DNA from 2 places in the Mechercharimyces sp. CAU 1602 genome. Region 2 is predicted to be linked to the other one. Evidence: riboswitches for the same ligand, from Rfam matches in the RefSeq annotation. Region 2 holds a riboswitch; the other holds the start of a gene.

Region 1 (7,973 bases), 480 kb from region 2:
GAAAGAACAGATTGTGCTTGCTGATACGGGTGCAAAGACCAATCCACCCTCACTTCCCCTTCTAGCAATTGCTCCACTCGTCCTGTCTTCACAATCTTTCCTTCATGAATGATAGAGACGCGATCACACAGTAATTGAACTTCATGGAGGATATGGCTGGAAACAAAAACGCTCATCCCGTGATCCCGAGAGAGGGCACGTATAAAATGGCGCATCTCTTTAATTCCTGCTGGGTCTAAGCCATTTGTAGGTTCGTCTAAAATAAGCAGCTTCGGATTTCCTAATAATGCTTGCGCAATTCCTAATCGCTGCCTCATCCCTAGCGAGTATGTACCCACTTTGTCGTCAATCCGCTTCTCTAACTCAACCAACTGAGCTACTTCCATAATCCGAGCAGGAGTAACTCCCTGCTGCATACGTGCAAAAACCTCTAAGTTTTCTCGTCCGGTCAGGTACGGATACATCTCCGGGTTTTCTACAATACTACCAACATGCCCAATCGCCTGTAGAAATTGCCGACGTAGATGGTAACCACCAATATGTATATTTCCTTTAGTGGGACTGATTAGTCCCACTAGCATCCGTATCGTCGTTGTTTTCCCAGCCCCATTGGGACCTAGAAAGCCAAATATCTCCCCTGCTCCCACCTCAAAAGAGAGATCACTTACGATCTCCTGCTTCCCAATACATTTGCTTAGTCCTTCTACTTTTAATATAGGTTCCTCTCGCTTCATTGTGCCTCGCCCCCATCACTTCTCGATGAAATCCCCATCGCTTGCAATAAACGCTCTGCCATTGCCTGATGCCCAGCATGATTCGGATGAAATTGATCGGAGTATAAATAACCCTTTGGATTCAGTTGAAAGAGATCATACGTAGGCACAACCACGATTTTTTCTTCTTGTGCCGCTAACTCATGCATCAATTCATTCCACTCTTGCACAAGAGATGAAGTCGTTTCGGCATCCTCTAATTTTCCAAAAGGGTTGTACAATCCATAGATAAAGATCGTAGCATCCTTATTCTGCTTACGAATGTTTGCAAATATCTTGCTTACATTTTCCTCATATGTATCTTTTGTCTGAGCAGAAGCTTCTAAATCAATCTTATCTAGTTCCCCACTCCCACGAAATAGATCATTTCCACCAATAGATATCGTTATCCATTTCGCCTGTTGCAGTTGGGCTTGCATGCTTTCTTCCTCTAATCTGGTAACTAGTTCACTTGAAGTTTGCCCCTTGATTCCCAAGTTAACGGCCTTTACTTGGTCTGAAGTCTGCTCCCGCAGTGATTGACGCACATAGCCAAAATAGCCCTGACCACTATTATCTCCTGTCCCTCTCGTGATCGAGTCCCCCAACCCTAACAATAATCCACCTTCATCCGTTAAGGCAGTTTCCTCCTGCGATGAATTTCCCATAACAGTTTGACCTGTCGAGCCATTATTATCGTAAATAGCCCACACAAAACCCAGAAGCCATAGTAGGCAAACTCCTAGTGAAAAGAGCATTAATATAATCCAGCTTAACCGACCTTTGATATTCATCATACGCTCCTCTCTCCTCGATTCAAATCTGTTTAATATTGCACACCCATACCTTCACCTGTCTTATATAGTTGTGAACCCCTTTCTATCTTTCATCATTCCCACATCATCCTAAACGTATCTCTTTCTTATATACGACAATAGCTAACATTACACAAAGAATCTTAGTTCGTTTCTATCTTATTTCTAAACTTAGCATATCTCGCGTTCTCATGTCATCATAAAAAAGCGACCTCTCTTCGAGGTCGCCATGCCAATCATTTGAGGTTTGCCACATCACTTCCATGCCAACACTTATGCAACACTTTCCATAGAGGGAGCCTACTGATTAGTCTTGGCTAATAATTTTTCCTTAAGGAAAAATTATTAGCTTCATTCTATACTCTGTTAGCCATCATGTCAATCATTTCTCGATAAAAAAAGGATAACTCCTCCCTTTTTTACCGATATTCATTTGTTTCGTCTATCTATAAATCTTCGCTCCCTCTTTGCGAAATTCCTCAGCCTTCTCCTTCATTCCTTCTTCCTTGGCAGCAAATACATCCATCCCTTTTTCAGCCGCAAACTCCCTGATATCTTGACTAATACGCATACTACAAAACTTAGGACCGCACATCGAACAGAAGTGTGCCGTCTTTGCGGGCTCTGCAGGCAGTGTCTCATCATGGTAAGAGATCGCACGTTGAGGATCGAGCGAAAGATTAAACTGATCATGCCAACGGAATTCAAATCGCGCTTTGGATAGGGCATCGTCCCGAACCTGCGCTCCTGGATGTCCTTTAGCCAGGTCGGCTGCATGGGCGGCAATTTTGTAAGTAATAACGCCTTCTTTCACATCATCCCGGTTGGGAAGGCCCAAGTGCTCCTTTGGTGTCACATAGCAGAGCATAGCCGTCCCATGCCAGCCGATCATAGCGGCACCAATTGCTGATGTGATGTGATCATATCCAGGTGCAATATCGGTTGTTAATGGGCCCAAAGTATAAAACGGCGCTTCATGACAAATTTTTTGTTCTAAATCAACATTTTCTTTTATTTTATGAAGAGGTACGTGCCCTGGGCCTTCAATCATGACTTGAACATCGTATTCCCATGCAATTTTCGTCAATTCACCCAATGTTTCGAGTTCGGCAAACTGTGCCCGGTCATTTGCATCAGCAATCGACCCTGGGCGAAGTCCATCCCCTAAAGAGATAGATATATCGTAGGCAGCCAAGATTTCGCATATCTCACGAAAGTGAGTATATAAGAAGTTTTCCTCATGATACGCCAAACACCACGCCGCTAAAATAGAACCTCCACGTGAAACGATACCAGTAGTTCGTTCAGCTGTCATTGGGATATAAGGAAGTCTTACCCCTGCATGAATGGTAAAATAATCTACTCCTTGCTCCGCTTGTTCAATCAAAGTATCCCGATAAATTTCCCATGTAAGGGCTTCCGGTTTCCCAGCTACTTTTTCCAAGGCTTGATAAATCGGCACCGTCCCCACTGGAACCGGTGAGTTACGAATAATCCACTCACGAGTAGTATGAATATCTTTCCCGGTTGACAAATCCATAATGGTGTCTGCACCCCAATGGGTAGCCCAACGCATTTTTTCTACTTCTTCTTCAATGGAGGAGCTGACGGCAGAGTTACCGATATTGGCATTAATCTTCACGTGAAAATGTTTACCGATGATCATCGGCTCAATCTCAGGGTGATTAATGTTAGCAGGTATAATCGCACGTCCACTCGCTACTTCTTCCCGTACGAATTCTGGACTCAATTTTTCTCGTAAGGCGACAAATTCCATTTCAGGAGTAATGATGCCTTGCTTGGCATAATGCATCTGCGTCACGTATTTACCTCTCTTCGCACGCAGTGGGCGAGAGTTCACATGAGGAAACACTTCACGTGATCCCTTCCCTTCTTTTTGGTACCCATTATCTAGTGGTTGCACTTTCCGCCCTTCATACTCTTCCACATCATTACGTTCTCTGATCCACTCTTGACGCAATGGGGATAACCCTTTACGTAAATCAATCGTCACGTCTGGATCCGTATAAGGTCCACTACAGTCGTAGACTCGAACAGGCTCATTCTCCTCTTCACCAAAGCGACCACTTGTAGGGTGAAGTTCAATTTCCCGCACTGGTACTCGAATATCGGGGCGAGACCCTGTCTGGTACACTTTACGGCTGTTCGGAAAATCTAACTTATTATTTTCACTCATCATAACACTCCTAATATTAAGGTTTTATTTTGAATTTCTCTTGTTCATAAACCGGGCTTTTCATTTTTTGACAAACAAAAGAAGCCGCACACAGCGTAGCGACTTTGTCGAGGAAGGACGTCTGCACAATCGCAAACCAGTCCCTTATCCCACCATTCCTACGCTGGCATTACCCAGATCAGGTTTATCGGTCGGCGTAGAGTTCCCGCCCTCTCAGCCTGGCTTCTCCAAGCTCCCGTTGCTATACACTTATCGGTGATGATCCTATTTTCGCACACCATCACCTACGTCGAGTATATACCAAGCCGTTTACCTTAATCAATAGGAAGAATGAAAAGCACAGGTTTTTAGCAAAGAAAGTTGATGAGGGGTAGTCGCCTCTTTTCCGTAAAACCAAGGCATCTACCCGCTCCATTACAGAGGAAAAACATATGTATATATAGATCCCAACAGAGGAGGAATGCCGTTTATGAGTGGCTACAGCTGTGGTTACAATTACGGATGCTTCGGCTACAAAAGCCTGCTTATCTTTTTGCTCGTGATCGCGACCATCTTCGTCTTCGTATGCGGATGCGGTTACTACTAGAAGATAGTGATAACTAGGATGAAGCCGCTTATCCATAGGGTGAGCGGCTCTTCCCTATAAGTAAAACAACTCCAATTAATGATATCTGCCTGTTTCTGATCGAGAAAGGCATACACCCGCGCGTTTTCCCCCTCTCTACATATCTTATATAGTGAAAACGGTAAAGGAGGAATGCAGTGTGAGTTGTGGGTATAATTATGGTTGTTTCGGATACAAAAGCTTACTAATCTTCTTATTGGTAATCGCAACCATCTTCGTTTTTGTATGCGGATGCGGTGTTTACTAAAAGATATAATGGAAGCTCCTTCATGTGAAGGAGACTTCTTCTACATAGCGTCTAATTTCTCAATTGGAAGAAGATGCGATCACTAAACCGTACTTTCTCTTAAACCTTGCTAAAACCCTCACCCAACGTGAAGAGAATGCAGCCAGAAAAAATAGATTAGATAATGCATGAGCCAAATCAAAATAGAAGCTGGCAACGTAGACGGAAACAAATGTAGACCAACTATGATTCTCCATCCCGATCACCACCCACACATTCATGATCCAACCAAATAGAAACCCCCATACAAACCCGAAAAGCAACCGAGTGCTCATATTTTTCATGATAAAAGTATCTTTCAATACCCCTGCTGTCCAACCTACCAACCCCCAACTTACCATTTGCCAAGGAGTCCAGGGTCCCTGACCCAAAAACATATTTGACACTAACGCCGCTCCCGCGCCAATGACAAACCCCCGTTCTGCACCCAATACGATTGCCGCTACAATAATAACGAAGGTAGTTGGCTGCACACTTGGAATTCCAGCAAAAGGAACTCTGCTAACCGCCGCTATTGCAATCAAAAGCGCAATAAGCACCAACTCCTTACTATTGACGTCTGATCGTTCAAATCGAATAATCATCAGAAAAATAAAACATGCGAGTAATACCAGACTAGTCCAAAAAGGGCCTAACGCGAGCCAGCGCGTAACCTGCCACGAACAAAAAAGAGTAATGACTACAAACGCGCGCCAACCAATCCGTCCCACAGGGTATGCACCTCCTTCATCGTAATCCCCTCAGGCCATCCCGTTTCGCGCGTTAACCGATACGCCGCTGTTGTATAAAAATCATTGCCACGAAAAAAAGCAGCCGTCGGCTCTGAAACAATGATTTCACCTTCAAACAACATGACACAACGTGTTGCTACCTCAGCAGCAAACTCCACATCGTGGGTGGTAAAAAGAATGCCCGCACCTTCTGATGCTCGTTGTAACAAAGAATGCTTACATATTTCCTTGGTAACTGGATCCATTCCTTGTGTGGGTTCATCCAACAAATACATATTTGGTTTTTGTAAGAGTAAACAAGCAAGTGCCGCTTTTTGTCTCTCCCCCCCACTTAGATCAAGAGGATGTTGCTCCAGCAGAGGGTTCAGCGAAAATAACTGTACGATATCTTGATGCTTGTTACCCCCTTCTTCACTTCCTACACCTTCTGTGACAAATTCTATTTCCTGCGATAATGTATCCCCCAAGAAAAAAGATTCTATATTTTGCGGAAGGTACCCGATTCGATGCTCTTTCCTCGGCAAACGGACCAAGCCCTTCCGAGGTCGAAGTAGACCTGCAACCACTTGTAACAGCGTTGACTTACCGGAACCATTGCCTCCCAATACTGCTACGCACTCCCCAGGTAACACTTTGAGATTAAGCTCAGTTAACACTTGTTGCCCATTCCTATAGGTAAACTGAATTTTTTCTAATGAACAGAGCGGGCGCCGAGGCGGTGTCGTCTTTGCCTCAAGGGAAGCGGCAGCGCGCTGTGCACCTGCTCTAGTAGAAGGGGCTATTTTTAATAGCCACCTTCTTCCTTCTGCAATCGTTAGTGGCACATCATCCTCCGTTTTATTATTTTGCTGTAAAGCCGATAGTGTCGCTGGAACCGTAGGCATCCATTTTCGAAGACTCCCCCCCTTTGCTGCCAACCATCGTATCCCTTCTCTCGGAGAACCATTATAAACAAGCCGTCCATTCTCCAACATGAGCACACGATCACACAGTGGATACACGTCTTCCAACCGATGTTCGGACAAAATCACGGTCATACCCGTTTCCTGATTAAAACGCTTTAATGTCTGTAGAAATTGAAGAGCGTGCACAGGATCCAAAAGTGCTGTTGGTTCATCCAAGAGTAATACTCGAGGTTTCATCGCCAAGAGTGATGCCAAATTTAATAATTGCTTTTCTCCCCCTGACAACGTAGACGTCTGTTGGGATAACTCTTTTTCCAAACCCAAATAAGCACTCGCTTCTGCCGCTCTCCTCCGCATGAGCGCTGGCGGATATCCTAAATTCTCCATACCAAACACTAGCTCTTCCAAACCCTTTTCCATCACAATCTGATGCTCAGGATTTTGAAACAGAAAACCAATCTCCGCTGCGGCTCGGCTCGCTTCTACACGCCCCAATTCACTCTCTTTATACCATATTTCCCCTGATTGTTCCCCTGCCGGTTGAATTTCCTGTTTGAGCATTCGCAAAAGCGTACTTTTCCCAGAACCCGTTGGACCACATAAAAGTACAAATTCTCCCGGAGTTATTCCCATCGAGATCTCTTTCAAAGTGGGGCTTTTCTCTCCTGCAAAGGTAAAGCTGAGCTCTTTACATGTAAGTACATTCATCATAAGGTCTCCTTTGCTTCAATCAAGATAGGGAAGCTAATAAATAGTAGATATCCCATCAATAAAAGCCACTCAGCTTCTATCAAAGAGAATCGCTCCAAATCCGGGTAAATATCCAGCACCCCCCATCCCTGCCACCTTCCCCAATAACAGAAGAGCATAAGCGCCCCCAAGATGAACAAAGACCAGCTATCCCTCATTCGCCAACGCCAATACACATAAGCGGTTCGTCTACCCACACCATATCCACGTGCTCTCATCGAATCGGCTGACTGCAGTCCCTCTTCTAACGACCAAGTAAGTAATACTTCTAATTGTTTCATCTTACGCTGCATTCGCTTTTTCCATCCAGGTGTCCCTTCCCCCAGTCGCACTCGTTGGACCTTTTCAATCTCGCTTAAGCGCTCCCGCAACAGCGGCATAAAACGAACCGCTAACATCGTCAGCATTGCCCATTGGGGTAGAAGACGCGCAAATAGATATAGAAATTTATCCGCAGTAACCACCTGTTGATAAGAAATAAAGAGCATAATGACAGCAACGATCATTCCTGCCATCATGGTGCCATATAGTAAAGATTCACCTGTAATTCGGTACCGTTCACCCTGCCAGAGAATAACGGAACCACGCTGTGATGTGATTACATTTACTACAATCAAAAGAATGGTTGTAATCAACATCATTCCTTTCCATTTCCAAACGCCCTTCCCACCATCATAGAGAAAGTTCATTGCTAGCAAGAGAGTCACCCCTGTCACAATGAACAGAGGATGAAAGAGAAGGAAGAGGAGAGAAAGGGCGCCAACATAATAAAAAACGGTAATAGCAGGGTGCAAAGCTTGAAAACCGATCCTCATCAAAATTCCGCTCCAATATCACGTCCGAGGTCGCGTGTATAGAGCCATTCGATCACATCTCCTTCATCCACATCATAAATCCCCGCACTTTTATTGG
Region 2 (7,973 bases):
TCGTTTTCGTAACTTTGTGATTGAGACTGCCAGTAAACACGAAATTCCATATCAAGTGGAGACGATGACGGGCGGAGGCACGGATGCTGGTCGTATACACATGTACAAACGTGGGGTACCCTCCATTGTCCTCGGAGTGGCAGCTCGTTATATTCACAGTCATGTATCAATGGTGAGTAAAAAAGATTTAGAGTGGGCGAAGCGGCTTGTAGTAGAGCTGATTAAAGGGCTAGACCAGCGCAAAGTAGATGAATTTACGCAATTTGCGGGGAGGAAGTAATTAGCTCACTTATTTTGTTCGTGACGAATGCTTCTTAAGTGAAAGGAGTTTTCGTCTTTTTCTCGTAACCCGATCTTCAAAAAAGCAGATGTTCACCTTCAAGACACGGCATTTTTCCTTTTCGACTACGGAAAAGTATGATATTCTGGGGATAATGGTATGTAGAAAAAACGGGGTTGGGTTATGGAACAATCATGGATCGATTTTCTCCTTAATTATGGATATATAGGGATATATGTTTTTTTGGTTTTGGGAATTGTCGGATTGCCCTTACCAGATGAGATTATGATGACTTTCGTTGGATACCTGTCATCTGAGGGTCAATTAATCGTCTATTATACTTATTTAAGTGCAGTAAGCGGTTCGATATCTGGTATTTCGATTAGCTATTTTTTAGGTAATAAACTAGGGTACCCCTTCGTCAAAAAGCATGGGAGTAAATTTATGCTGACGAGACGACGGTTTCGCGTCACCCAACTCTTGTTTCGAAAGTATGGGAACTGGGTTCTTTTTTTTGGTTATTTTATCCCGGGTGTTCGTCATTTGACGGCATATGTCGCCGGTATCTCTAATATGCCTTTCCGGCGTTTTGGTCTCTATGCTTATAGCGGAGCAGTAACCTGGTGTCTCACTTTTATTGGCTTAGGTTTTATACTGGGAGAGCAGTGGGAAAGAGTGTTTGCTCTTTTTGAACATTACGGTAGCTGGCTACTAATTTTGTCTTTTATTTTCGCACCGCTGGCGATTTATTTATGGTTTCGTACACAAAACACAAGTCAGCTGCGGCGTATATTTCGTAAGTAGGTAGCCCATCGGAATAAGGTGGTGCATGAATGCTACACACAAGCATGAGGAGGGAAGAGAGTGTCGCAAGTAACGGTAAAGTGTAAGGGAGAAGAGTATCAGGTGTCGGTTGACGAAGGAGCGCCGTTATTGGTGGAGGCGATTATGCAGTCGGTACCTATTCCCTACAACTGCACATCAGCACGATGTGGAACCTGTAAAGTGAAAATAGTTGCAGGTAGGGAAAATGTGAATGAAGTAGGGGAGAATGAAGAGCTGAGACTAGGTGAAGATGCGGTGGAAGACGGGTATCGCCTAGCTTGTCAGCTGGATGTATATGGTCCTCTTACGATAGAAGTACCTCCTAACCGATTTGGTTGGTAATTGACGGATGAAAAGCAAGCTTGCTACAATGAGGAAGAAGATAATTTTATAGTGTTCCCACAAGGGGTGCGTAAGCTGAGAGAGGATAACCTCAACCCTTCGAACTTGACCTGGATGATACCAGCGTAAGGATGTGGAGTTAATTTAACCACTGATTTTAATGCAAACGGTATCTATTTGGGTGCCGTTTTTTGTGTTGCAAAAAGCAATAGGCGAGGGGTGAAAAGATGCGGATTGATCTTATTATTACGGATCGCTGTATACAGGAGGGGAGGCTCCCGCCTTTAGAGGCTGTGGCTCCTTACGTAGATCGCCTTCAACTGAGATTGAAGCACCAGACAGCCCTGCTCACCTTTCAACTGGGAGCTCGCCTGCTTGAAACAGGGTGGAAGCAAGAACAGCTCTTGATAAATGATCGCATTGACATTGCACGGGCGCTTGGGTGCGGAGTGCACCTTCCAGAACGTGGGATGTCACCTCCACTTGTTCGTCGCCACTCTCCTTATGTGCGGGAGTTGGGGGTCTCTGTTCACTCACTTGCATCCGCCCACGAAGCTCAAAGGCTAGGAGCTGACTATGTAACATTTGGTCATGTATATGCTACTCCATCCAAACCGGGGTTACCAGCGCGTGGAGTAGATATGCTTCGTCAACTTGTTACTGTTTTATCCATCCCAGTGCTCGCTATCGGGGGTGTCTCCATTACTAATCTTGCGGAGGTAGCGGCAGCGGGGGCATCAGGAGTAGCAGTGATTTCAGCCATTCTTCAGCAGCCTGATATAGAAGAAGCAGCACACCGCTTATGGATAGTGGGAAAGAGCTTACGAGGGGAGGGGATGTCGATTTGAAACATGAAGTGATCGTTGTAGGGGGTGGGATTATTGGCTGTACCATCGCCTACTTTCTCGCACAAGCGGGAGCAGAGGTAGCCGTTATGGAACGGGATCACGTTGGAGCCCATGCGTCGAGTGCAGCCGCAGGTATGTTGGGGGCGCAGGTGGAAATGTCTTTTCCAGGGCCGATGGTAGATCTGTGTCTTGCTAGCAGAAGGATGTTTCCCGAGCTCCAACATGAGCTGTGGGAGCAGACAGGGGTAGATGTAGAGTTAAATCGGGCAGGGATGCTTCGATTAGCATGGGATGAGGAAGAGAAAAAGAGGTTACAAGAGCGCGGTCAGTGGCAGCAAAGACAAGGTGAGTGTGCGCACTGGTGTGAAGGAGATGCGCTGTGGCGGGATGAACCGGAGTTATCGCGCGCAGTGAAGGGAGCTTTATCGCTCCCCCTTGATGTGCAACTACATGCACCTCGCTGGCTAAAAGCGATGGAACTAAGAGCGAGGCAATTGGGGGTTCAGTTTTACTCGGGGATGGAGGTACAAGCGCTATTGATGCGAAAGGGTAGCGTTAGCGGGGTGGAAACAGCGCTAGGTTCATTTGAAGCTAATCAAGTTGTCCTGGCAGCAGGGGCCTGGAGTGCAGCCTTAGCCCGTACAGCAGGGGTTAAGGTACCGATTGTTCCAGTTAAAGGAGAATCGCTTGCCCTACAAGTACCTGTACCGCTATTTAATAAGACTTATTTTTCCAAAGGGTGTTACCTGGTACCTAAAGCGGAGCAACAAGTAATCGTAGGCGCTACAGAAATTCATCATACTTTTACACGGGGTGTGTCTGCAGAGGCGATACAGTTATTGTTATCAGAAGCGATTCGACTCGTTCCGGCATTGAAAGAAAGTACCTTTTTGCGGAGTTGGTCTAGTATTCGACCTGGCTCTTCAGATCGGATGCCATTTTTGGGACCTGTAACCGAGGTTGGCAATCTCTATTTGGCATGTGGTCATTTTCGTAATGGCATCTTACTTAGTCCCATTACAGGCAAGTGGATAGCGGAGGCGATGATGGGGAAGAAGAACCCTGTGCTATCATCGTTTTCTCTGGATCGACTCGGGGTTGATACAGGAGCTGACAGAAGAGAGGTGGTGAAATATGATAGCAATTAAACTGAATGGAAAAAAGGTGGAGATTCCCAAAGAGGTAGTTACAGTAACCTGCTTACTCGACCATCTCTCACTATCTGAACGCATGGTAATTGTGGAGCACAACCGCATCGTATTAGCAGGAGAACATCATGATAATGCTCAAGTACGAGCAGGGGATGAAATCGAAATTGTTCATTTTGTAGGAGGAGGATAATTATGCTAATAATTGGGAATCATCAATTTTCATCACGTCTCTTTTTGGGAACTGGGAAATTTCACTCTTTAGAAGAGCAAAAAGAGGCAGTGGAAGCATCTGCGACCGAAGTGCTTACTTTTGCTGTTCGACGCTTAGATTTGAGTAATCCGGATCAACCGAACCTGTTAGAACAGTTGGATTTAAAGCGATTTACTCTTCTTCCTAATACTGCAGGGGCTGCAACAGTAGAAGAGGCGGTTCGGATTGCGCGACTTGCACGTGCATCAGGACTATGCGATATGATCAAAGTGGAAGTGATTGCAGATCAGAAAACCCTTCTTCCTGACCCACTCGCTACTTTGGAAGCGACGAAACAATTGGTGGAAGAAGGATTTACGGTTTTACCTTATACTTCAGATGATCCCATCTTGGCGCGCCATTTAGTAGAAGCGGGGGCGCATGCGATTATGCCCGGAGCAGCACCTATAGGATCGGGACAGGGGATATTAAACCCTTTCTATTTCTCACTCTTACGAGATGCGGTGGATATACCTGTTATTGTAGATGCTGGCATTGGTTCGCCAGCAGACGTGGCTCAGGCGATGGAGTTGGGGGCGGATGGTGTGCTCCTTAATACTGCTGTTTCGGGTGCGAAAGATCCCGTTAAGATGGCCACTGCGATGAGGCTGGCTACAGAAGCAGGGCGTCTTGGGTTTGAGGCGGGACGGATTTCGAAGAAAACGTATGCGATTGCAAGTAGTCCGACCGAAGGGCTGTTATAAGAATACTGATGGTGAGAACGAGTGAGGACGTCTACATATAGTAGACGTCCTCACTGGTAACAAGAGTATGGTTAATTAGAACCCCTCCATGGATACTTTGCTCTTAGAAGATTGACGGGACCGAATGGAATGAGCCTGATTATAACGAGACAAGTTAAGTAACACTCCAGAAGCTGTCAAATAAGTAATTAAGGATGTCCCCCCATAGCTGATAAAAGGGAGCGTCACTCCAGTGACGGGGAGAATAGCTGTAGCTACTCCAAGGTTTAGTACTGCTTGCAAAGAGATAAGAGAAACAATTCCAATACCGAGTAGACTACCAAAGGTATCCGGTGTGCGTAGCGCGATTCGCATCCCTAGCACTGTGTAGACGATGAAGAGTAGTACCAAAAAAGTAGCTCCCAGGAACCCCAATTCTTCAGCGACGATAGCAAAGATAAAGTCCGTATGTGCCTCGGGTAAGTAAGCCATTTTTTGGATGCTGTTTCCCAATCCACTTCCAGATAAGCCGCCAGGAGCGATTGCATAGAGTGATTGAATCGTTTGCCATCCATTACCTGTGGGGTCTACCCAGGGGTCATATAAGGCGGAAAGCCGATCTACACGATAGTCAGCGTCTATCATAACTTTAATGATTATGGGAATACCGATAGTACTTAACAAGAGTAGATGTTTGATTCGTGCTCCAGCACAAAAGATGATGATCATACACGAGCTAAGCAGAAGTAAGGCTGTACTAAAGTCAGGTTCAATTACAATCAGGAAACAAAAAAGAAAAATAATGATTAAAGGAGGAAGCAGCCCTTTACGAAAATCATGCAGTTGCTGTTGTTTTTTGCTCATAATATAGGCTGTATAAAAGATAGCCCCCAATTTAGCAAGCTCAGACGGTTGAAAGCTAAAAGAGCCGATCTCGATCCAGCGTGTGGCGTTGTTAATAGTGCTACCGATCCCAGGTAGAAAAACTAGCGGTAAAAGGGCTAAGCTCCCCAATAGAATCCAGCCAATGAATCGAGAGTACAAAGTATATGGAATGTTTCCGATGGTGAAGAATAAAAACAGACCAATGCCTGCGGCGATTAATTGTTGGCGGAAGAAAAAGTAGCTGTTGCCGTAGTCTGTAATGCCTTTATAATAGCTGGCGCTAAAGACCATCACGAGTCCGAACCCGACTAGCATAAAGACGATTAATATAAACCAGAAGCTAGGTTTGCCACGTACCATTGTTGATCCCCTCATTCTATGTATATACGTTTTGATCAATCCCATGTGGGACTTCTTTTTTTCCGCGCTTGTGAATGTAAATCAAGTGTTAAATATGTTAGCATGTAGAGAAATGGATGGATAAGATCGGTTTTCTCGTCCTTATTCTTGCCATCTGCAGCAGGAGTTACACCTTACAGTCTACCTTCGTATCTGTATCTTTTCGAGATGGAATCGTTCTTCTCCTCTCAATCTTCTAGTGATGATACCGAGAATGGACGAACTTGTCAAAGGGTGTTGAAAAATCGACGTGATTAAATATAGGGAGGTATAGCAAGTGAAAGTAACGAGCATTGATATGCGTATTGAAGAGGACGATTTTGATTTGTATGAACAAGAGTTAACTCGTTGTGGTTGGGAAAAGGTGAAAAATCAGCCTATCTTCCGAAAGATATATGGAGATACGGAAGTGGAAGTAAAAGAAACCATCCCACGTTTTAGTGGAGATGTTTATTTTACGGTATCCGCTCGTAATAAACGGGGAATAGATCCACGTGAACTCCATCGCATTTTGGATGAATTAAATCAGGCCGATATTACGATAGACCAGGAAGATTAATTAAAAAATAGGTGCTTTGCATTAAAAAAGGAGAAATAAATTCTTTGCCTTTTGTCAACACTGTTAGGCAGGAGGTGAAGATAATGCCCCAAGTCAAATGTAGTGTGGCCAATTGCCATTATTGGGAGCAAGGCAACAATTGTAGTGCTGATGCGATTATGGTGGATGTGGATAGTCATGATGGAAAGAATTACAACGAAGAAATTGGTGGCGAAATGATTGACACCCGTCATCAGGACTATAATGCAAGTAAACCAGCGGATACATGTTGTCACACCTTCAAGAAGAAAGGCGCATAAAAGGTGTGCCTACAGAAAAACCCCCACCTTGTGGGGGTTTTTTTGCTGAGGGAGAATAACTTATGATCGCTTGCTAAAACTCATCTTGAGGGCAGGGGGTGTAACCAGTGTGGTTACCAATACAATGATCACCATAGCGGTAAAAAGTCCCTCATCGATTAAGTGCTTGTTAAGACCAATCGAGGCAACAATTAAACCTACTTCTCCGCGAGCAATCATACCAGCCCCGATCCCAGAGGAGCTGCGCCAGCTAAAACCAGCTAACTTGGCACCAATAATTCCACCGAGCCACTTGGTAATGATGGCAATTACAGTGAGTACGGCGATCAGTATCAAGATATCCTGGTTAAGACCTGCTAAGTTTGCCATTACGCCAATGCTGACAAAGAAAATCGGTACAAAGAATGAGAAAGAGATTGTTTCGATTTTATGGAACAACTCGTGTTGATACTTCGTCATGCTCAACATTAAACCGGCGAAGTAGGCACCGATAATGCCTGCAAGCCCCATTTGTTCGGCAAAAAAGGCAAATCCAAGTGCTGTCATAATCCCAAATGTGAGGATCACTTCTTGTGTCATCAAACCAGACACGTAATCGAAGATGCGCGGAAGAACATAACGACCAAACACGATCGTAATAACAAAGAATAACAAGATGCGTACAAGTAGCCAGATGAGCGCCAGCACGCTGAAACCGGAACCACTACTACTAGCAAAGCCTAGTACGACGGAGAGGGTGATAAGGCCTAGGACATCGTCGAGAACGGCGGCACCTAGGATGGTTACCCCTTCTTTAGATTGTAGTTCTCCCAGTTCGCGTAATGTTTGTACGGAAATACTTACACTGGTGGCAACAAGCAGGGTACCGATAAAGATGGATGTCATTGGATCAAACCCAAACATAATCCCAGCGGCATATCCCCCAACTAGAGGTAAGACGACACCCCCTACTGCGGTTAGAGAGGAGCCGAGGGCAGTCTTTCTAAATTCATCCACATCTGTCTCCAACCCTGCTAAAAACATGAGCAAGATGACACCAACTTCAGCTAGGCTGGAAAGAGTGCTATGCTCCCCGATCTGTATTTCAATCCATCCAAGAAGAGCCGGTCCAAGGATGATCCCTACAAGTAGTTCGCCAAAAACGGCAGGTTGTCCTAACTTCTTACTCAAATGTCCTGCAATTTTAACGGCCAGCAGGATTACGAAAAACTCAAGGAGAAAGAAGTATGGATCTTCTTTTAAATGCTCTATAAAGATATTATAAGCTTCCATCGAGAACCTCCTATGTATCGATTGTCTTCCTTCCATTTTAGCAGATTGGAGGGGGTCAATTCTAGGGTAAGTCAAGAGTGGCACAAAGCGTTTACATTAGTAAGGGTTTCAGGTACTCTAAGCGTATAGTTTTTACAAAGGGAGGCGGTTATACATGGGCAAATCAAATGTAGGGTTATG

What was found. Region 2 has a riboswitch for thiamine pyrophosphate ahead of NXZ84_RS02785 (thiamine phosphate synthase). Riboswitches for the same ligand answer to the same signal wherever they lie in the genome.
Region 1: another riboswitch for thiamine pyrophosphate. It lies ahead of thiC (phosphomethylpyrimidine synthase ThiC); the one in region 2 lies ahead of NXZ84_RS02785 (thiamine phosphate synthase).

What each region holds. Positions count from the first base shown of each region.
Region 1 is NZ_JANTPT010000001.1:42,634-50,606, reverse strand. It holds gene NXZ84_RS00285 (ABC transporter ATP-binding protein) at 1-734, opposite strand, end outside; gene NXZ84_RS00280 (GDSL-type esterase/lipase family protein) at 731-1,549, opposite strand; gene thiC (phosphomethylpyrimidine synthase ThiC) at 2,010-3,764, opposite strand; TPP riboswitch at 3,903-4,013, opposite strand; gene NXZ84_RS00270 (hypothetical protein) at 4,045-4,386, opposite strand; gene NXZ84_RS00265 (ECF transporter S component) at 4,696-5,259, opposite strand; gene NXZ84_RS00260 (ABC transporter ATP-binding protein) at 5,355-7,019, opposite strand; gene NXZ84_RS00255 (energy-coupling factor transporter transmembrane component T) at 7,019-7,876, opposite strand; gene NXZ84_RS00250 (DUF4430 domain-containing protein) at 7,876-7,973, opposite strand, start outside.
Region 2 is NZ_JANTPT010000001.1:525,926-533,898, forward strand. It holds gene NXZ84_RS02770 (M42 family metallopeptidase) at 1-280, shown strand, start outside; gene NXZ84_RS02775 (DedA family protein) at 464-1,084, shown strand; gene NXZ84_RS02780 (2Fe-2S iron-sulfur cluster-binding protein) at 1,145-1,447, shown strand; TPP riboswitch at 1,500-1,596, shown strand; gene NXZ84_RS02785 (thiamine phosphate synthase) at 1,675-2,295, shown strand; gene thiO (glycine oxidase ThiO) at 2,292-3,443, shown strand; gene thiS (sulfur carrier protein ThiS) at 3,430-3,636, shown strand; gene NXZ84_RS02800 (thiazole synthase) at 3,639-4,400, shown strand; gene ftsW (putative lipid II flippase FtsW) at 4,476-5,624, opposite strand; gene NXZ84_RS02810 (hypothetical protein) at 5,941-6,222, shown strand; gene NXZ84_RS02815 (DUF1540 domain-containing protein) at 6,306-6,521, shown strand; gene NXZ84_RS02820 (cation:proton antiporter) at 6,582-7,793, opposite strand.